2 regions of the Vibrio gallaecicus genome follow, and region 2 is predicted to be linked to the other one. Evidence: riboswitches for the same ligand, from Rfam matches in the RefSeq annotation. Region 2 holds a riboswitch; the other holds the start of a gene.
What was found. A riboswitch is a leader RNA that binds a small molecule or an ion and turns the genes downstream of it on or off. The one in region 2 is predicted to bind thiamine pyrophosphate.
Positions count from the first base shown of each region.

Region 1 (3,211 bases), on a different replicon from region 2:
ACGCTCTAGTATCTATAACCTTGAACATAAATACATAGATTTACCGGATATCGAGAGAGTGAATGTTAGTGATATGGAGTCAGTGATCACCTTGGTTGAAAATGACATTGGCTGGGCAGTCATTCCAAAATCAGTCGCATTAGAAAATCAAGAACGAATCGATATCATTGAATCGGAAATCAGTGAAAAGGGGCACTTACTCAGAATTGAGCTTATCACCCCAGAGTTAAAGGCAAACGGAGTTGCAACGCAATGGCTTAAACGTCATTTGATTAATCATTACTAAATCGCCTTTAAAATTACGTCCTGGACTCCAATGCTAAATAAAACTCCAAAGTTAAAAAAATTGCTGGCTCTTAGCGCCTTACCTACCCTTATTGCATGTAACGATGTTGATGTTCAAAGCAAGGCTTCACTTCCAGAAAATAAACTAAGTGAAACCCAGATAGACAATAAACTAAAAGAGACTTATCAAGACGTTTCTGAACATTTAGGCATTGATTATGCGCACATTATTAGCATCTGCCACACCAATTACACCAATGCCATTGCTACGGATACAGCATACAATTTAAGTTGTCATTGGGACCCAACCACTGAAGATTTTTCTATCCATTATTCTGAGTTTGACGAACAAAATGAAGCCAATGCTCGTGGTGAGTTTTCAACCCTCAAACTCACCGTTAACCGCAGCCTTATAGAAGATAACCTAATCGGTATCGACGCTATGTTGTACTATCCAACCGGTTCAAAAATCAATGATGTCGAAAACTTGAATTTTGATATCACTGACGACTCAAAAAGCTGGAAAAATGCGCTTTCATATAGCTTTGATTTCGAGGCAATCTCGTCTGATAGCTCGTCTGTAATTAAAAGTACGAATGGTTCAACAACGAATGGGGTTCATATCTACAACCTTATCGATTCAGAACTGAAACGCTTTAGGATCTCTTCAGATGTTGAGTTGGCGAACAATCAAAAAATGATTAAAGATGAAATCGTCAATGATGTGCTTTTTTCAAACATCCATAACGCCATTGGTTATCTTTAACTCAAACGTAAATTAAAACTTATCATCCCATTTAGAATATCTACTTTAAGACTTTATAATATACTTAGGCTGTCTAAAATCAGTACCCCAAGGTAGGAAGTACTGTTATGATTATGCTCAATAGTCGGGGGGCAAATACAGTTATCTGAATTTGCTGAGATCGTGATTCGAGACCCGTTGAACCTGATTCAGTTAGCACTGGCGTAGGGAACTATAAGCATTGATCTGCGTAGTACTTCAATAGGGTCTTCACTCATTGTTCTCACTGCACGCCTTTCATCGATCTATGCCTGTTCTCCTGCGTCTTTTCGACAGTAGGAGCCATCATGACATCACCAATACAATCGCTTCATTCAGAATACCTTTCACAAAATACCATTTCAGATTTAACGACACCGATCGTTTTAACCATCGCAGGTTCAGACAGTGGCGGCGGCGCGGGTATTCAAGCTGATATCAAAGCTATGTCTGCAACTGGCAGCTTCGCTTGCTCTGTCATCACAGCTATCACTTCGCAAAACACTCAAGGCGTATCTGCCATTTTCCCCATCCCCTTAGAACACGTGGCAAGCCAGTTAGACGCTGTTTTCACCGATCTAAATATTGTGGCTGTCAAAGTCGGCATGCTGGCAGACTCTGAGATTATCAAAGTTGTTGCCGAAAAAATTAAGCAGTACCAACCAAAACATTTAGTTATCGACCCAGTAATGGTAGCGACCAGCGGTGATTTACTGCTGAAAGAATCGGCCATCAGTACATTAAAAGCAGAGCTGATCCCACTTGCGGATATTATCACCCCGAACCTACCGGAAGGTGCGGCTTTAACAGGGAAACCAGTGCCTGAAAGCGAATCTGACATGCAAGACATGGTTGAAGAGTTAAGAGCATTAGGCGCAAAGGCGGTTTTACTGAAAGGTGGTCATTTAGAGAAAGACGAAAACAGTAATGATTTGCTCATACTACCAAGTAGCTCATCTCTAATCAGTGCAAAGCGCTACCCGACCAAAAACACTCATGGTACTGGCTGTACCCTTTCTTCCGCTATTGCGTCTTTTCTAGCTCAAGGTAATGAACTAAACCAAGCGGTAAATTTAGGTAAAAAATACATATCTGAAGCGATTGCTCACGCGGATGAACTACAAGTTGGGCAAGGGCATGGACCAGTAAACCACTTCTATGCAGGGCATGCTAATGTCCGCTAATACTGCTGACATACAGGAAGCACCTGAATGTCAGCCAAAGAAACCAGTGCACGTAGACCATACAAGCCAGTTAAAAGTCGGTATTGAAATAAACAAGGTAGATGTCGAGATAAGCAAGGTCGGTATTGAAATAAATAATGCCAGCTTGCGTTACCAAGATAGTGCTGTAGATACCTTAGCTAACCTGCATTTACACCTTGAAGCTGGGAAATGGACAGTACTACTTGGTCGAAGTGGTTGCGGGAAAACCACCGTCTTACGTTATTTAGCTGGTTTGCTAGAAGACAAAGTCGAATGGAATGGCTCACTGTCTACCTCAGATACCCTGCCTTTGCAGGGTCGTATCGCCTACATGGCGCAGCAAGATCTTCTACTGCCTTGGCTTTCAGTGATTGATAACGTCTGTTTAAGTGAGCGTTTTATGACTCAGTCAAACGGCTCTATTTCTAAGCATTCAGCTTCTAAACACGATATTTCAAAACAGGCTACTTCTGCTAACAATGTTCAAGCAAAGGCTCTCTCACTCTTAAAAGCAGTCGGGCTGGCTGACTACGCAGATGCAAAACCTGCTCAACTTTCTGGTGGAATGCGCCAGCGCGTTGCATTAGCTCGAACGCTGATGCAAGACAAACCCGTCGTATTGATGGATGAGCCATTTTCAGCGCTTGATGCTGTCAACAGACATAAGTTACAAACTCTCGCCAGTGAGTTGCTTCAAGATAAAACCGTTGTGTTGATTACTCATGATCCCCAAGAAGCGGTCCGTTTAGCAAATAACTTGTATGTATTACAAGGCACTCCAGCTAATGCTCACCCTCTTTCAGTGCCTTCGACTTGTCCTCCTAGAATATTGGATGCGAAATGCGCAGAGCTCCAACAGGCGATACTCAATCAGCTGGAGCGTGATTATGAGTAACCAAACCAGTAATAACGCATTACAGAATACGGCATCAGTTGA
Region 1 is NZ_AP025491.1:1,563,451-1,566,661, forward strand. Features, by position in the region: gene OCU78_RS21825 (LysR family transcriptional regulator) at 1-286, shown strand, start outside; gene OCU78_RS21830 (hypothetical protein) at 317-1,051, shown strand; TPP riboswitch at 1,167-1,278, shown strand; gene thiD (bifunctional hydroxymethylpyrimidine kinase/phosphomethylpyrimidine kinase) at 1,378-2,253, shown strand; gene OCU78_RS21840 (ABC transporter ATP-binding protein) at 2,243-3,169, shown strand; gene OCU78_RS21845 (ABC transporter permease) at 3,162-3,211, shown strand, end outside.
Region 1: it holds a riboswitch for thiamine pyrophosphate, as region 2 does, so the genes downstream of both, thiD (bifunctional hydroxymethylpyrimidine kinase/phosphomethylpyrimidine kinase) here and thiC (phosphomethylpyrimidine synthase ThiC) in region 2, are expected to answer to the same signal.

Region 2 (3,211 bases):
TGACTGCGAGAATGACAATTCGAGCAGGTGCGAAAGCAGGTCATAGTGATCCGGTGGTTCTGAATGGAAGGGCCATCGCTCAACGGATAAAAGGTACTCCGGGGATAACAGGCTGATACCGCCCAAGAGTTCATATCGACGGCGGTGTTTGGCACCTCGATGTCGGCTCATCACATCCTGGGGCTGAAGTCGGTCCCAAGGGTATGGCTGTTCGCCATTTAAAGTGGTACGCGAGCTGGGTTTAGAACGTCGTGAGACAGTTCGGTCCCTATCTGCCGTGGGCGTTGGAAAATTGAAAGGGGCTGCTCCTAGTACGAGAGGACCGGAGTGGACGAACCTCTGGTGTTCGGGTTGTCATGCCAATGGCATTGCCCGGTAGCTAAGTTCGGAATCGATAAGCGCTGAAAGCATCTAAGCGCGAAGCGAGCCTTGAGATGAGTTTTCCCTGACGCTTTAAGCGTCCTTAAGGGTTGTCGTAGACTACGACGTTGATAGGCAGGGTGTGTAAGTGCTGCGAGGCATTGAGCTAACCTGTACTAATTGCCCGTGAGGCTTAACCATACAACACCCAAGGGGTTTTGTGGACTCATAGAAATACCAGACCTTGAATGAGTTTGAAGAGAACAAAAACAGCTTTCCAGATTATTTTGCCTTCAGTTTTTAAAACTGGAAGTAAAAGCAAAATTTGCTTGGCGACCATAGCATTGTGGACCCACCTGATCCCATGCCGAACTCAGAAGTGAAACACAATAGCGCCGATGGTAGTGTGGGGCTTCCCCATGTGAGAGTAGGACATCGCCAGGCTTTAAATTATAATCTTTAGGTTGACCAACCTGGAGATATGGACGCTCACTTAGTGAGTTGACCACTGCGGAGTGGTAGTTCAGTTGGTTAGAATACCGGCCTGTCACGCCGGGGGTCGCGGGTTCGAGTCCCGTCCACTCCGCCACTATTTAGGAAAAAGCCTTGCTACATGCAAGGCTTTTTTCGAATCTAACTTATGTTAGAAAAATTTTAGGGGTGTAGCTCCAATTGGCAGAGCAGCGGATTCCAAATCCGCGTGTTGGGAGTTCGAATCTCTCCACCCCTGCCATATTAAAAAAGCTCATACTTTTCAGTATGAGCTTTTTTTCTATATGGAAGAAAATAGTTGATTCCTATCTTAATACTCATCCATTCCGTTTTACTCGCCAGCTGGATCCAACTCCTTGATCAAGAAACTTACTTATTACTGAAACTACGATTAACGTGACAGCTGTAACTTTTTAAATTATCTGAATAATCTTATGTTGTTTACTCGATTTTATTTAGCTAAAAGCTAGAATGTAGCAAGTAATTTAATGGGGGGAGCTATGGGACAATTATCAATTTTGGGCTTTATCGCTGTGGGTGGTGCATTTGGTGCATGCTCACGCTATCTAATATCAGAACTTTGCGTCGCATTATTTGGGCGAGGTTTTCCATACGGAACTTTAACGGTTAATGTTATTGGCTCGTTTATCATGGGGTTATTAATCGCTGCATTTGAAAATGAGCTACTTGCTACAGAACCGTGGCGACAGATTATCGGTTTAGGTTTCCTTGGTGCATTAACTACCTTTTCAACCTTCTCTATGGATAATGTATTACTGATGCAGCAGGGCGCTTTTTTTAAGATGGGTCTGAATGTTTTACTTAATGTCGTATTAAGTATCTCCGCAGCATGGATTGGCTTCCAGCTTTTAATTAAATCTTAACTTTAGTTACAACAAATCTAACAGGTCGCTTGGTTTATCTAAGTTGATTTTATATACTCGATATCACTTGTCGGAGTGCCATATGGCTGAGACCGTTAATACGGGATCCGTTGAACCTGATCAGGCTAATACCTGCGAAGGGAACAAGAGTAGATATCTAACTAGTTTCTAGTCAATCTATCCTTAGATCACAGCTGAATTATAGGCGCGTGATCCCTCTTGTAGCATCTAATCCGCCAAGCATTTTTATCCAAAATAAATATTTGTTTTAAAAAACAAACAAGGAAGAATGCTATGTCGAGCCGTAAACAATCAAGATTGGAAGCGAAGCAATTTATTGATTCACTTTCAGTACAACCCTACCCAAACTCTAATAAAACTTATATTGAAGGTTCACGCCCAGATATCCAAGTACCTGTTCGTGAAATATCTTTGGCTGACAGCTTAGTCGGAGGTACTAAAGATGCCCCTATATTTGAGCCTAATGAGCCTATTCAAGTTTATGACACCTCAGGCTTTTACACCGATCCAAGTCATGATATCGACCTTTACAGCGGTCTTTCTAAGCTAAGAGAGAATTGGATTGAGGAAAGAAGCGATACTGAATTACTTGATGACGTAAGTTCTGTATATACGAAGGAGAGGTTAGAGGATGAGACTCTCGATGACCTACGTTATGGAAATCTACCACGTATTAGGCGTGCTACTGAAGGTAGTTGTGTTACACAGTTGCACTATGCTCGACAAGGTATCATTACTCCTGAAATGGAATACATTGCCATTCGTGAGAATATGGGGCGTCAAAAGTTTGCAGATGAACAGCTAAACCATCAACATCCTGGACACAGTTTTGGTGCCAATCTACCTAAAGAAATTACCCCTGAGTTTGTTCGAAAAGAAGTTGCTGAAGGACGAGCTATTATCCCTTCAAATATTAACCACCCTGAATCAGAGCCAATGATCATTGGTCGAAACTTCCTAGTGAAAGTGAATGCTAATATTGGTAACTCTTCAGTGAGCTCCTCAATTGAAGAGGAAGTTGAGAAGTTAGTATGGTCAACTCGTTGGGGCGGCGACACTGTGATGGATCTGTCTACTGGACGTAATATTCACGAAACTCGAGAATGGATACTACGTAACAGCCCTGTGCCGATTGGTACCGTTCCAATGTACCAGGCCCTTGAAAAAGTTAATGGCGTTGCTGAAGATCTTAATTGGGAAGTCATGCGTGATACGCTGATTGAACAAGCAGAGCAGGGTGTTGACTACTTTACTATTCACGCTGGCTTACTACTGCGCTATGTTCCAATGACTGCTAAGCGTGTGACAGGTATTGTCTCTCGTGGCGGTTCTATTATTGCGAAATGGTGTCTTGCTCACCACCAAGAAAGCTTCCTTTATACCCATTTCCGTGAAATCTGTGAAATCTGTGCAAAGTACGATGTTGCTCTGTCATTAGGTGATGGTTTACGCCC
Region 2 is NZ_AP025490.1:3,229,045-3,232,255, reverse strand. Features, by position in the region: rRNA gene OCU78_RS14240 (23S ribosomal RNA) at 1-561, shown strand, start outside; rRNA gene rrf (5S ribosomal RNA) at 689-804, shown strand; tRNA gene OCU78_RS14230 (tRNA-Asp) at 873-949, shown strand; tRNA gene OCU78_RS14225 (tRNA-Trp) at 1,017-1,093, shown strand; gene crcB (fluoride efflux transporter CrcB) at 1,353-1,736, shown strand; TPP riboswitch at 1,798-1,896, shown strand; gene thiC (phosphomethylpyrimidine synthase ThiC) at 2,031-3,211, shown strand, end outside.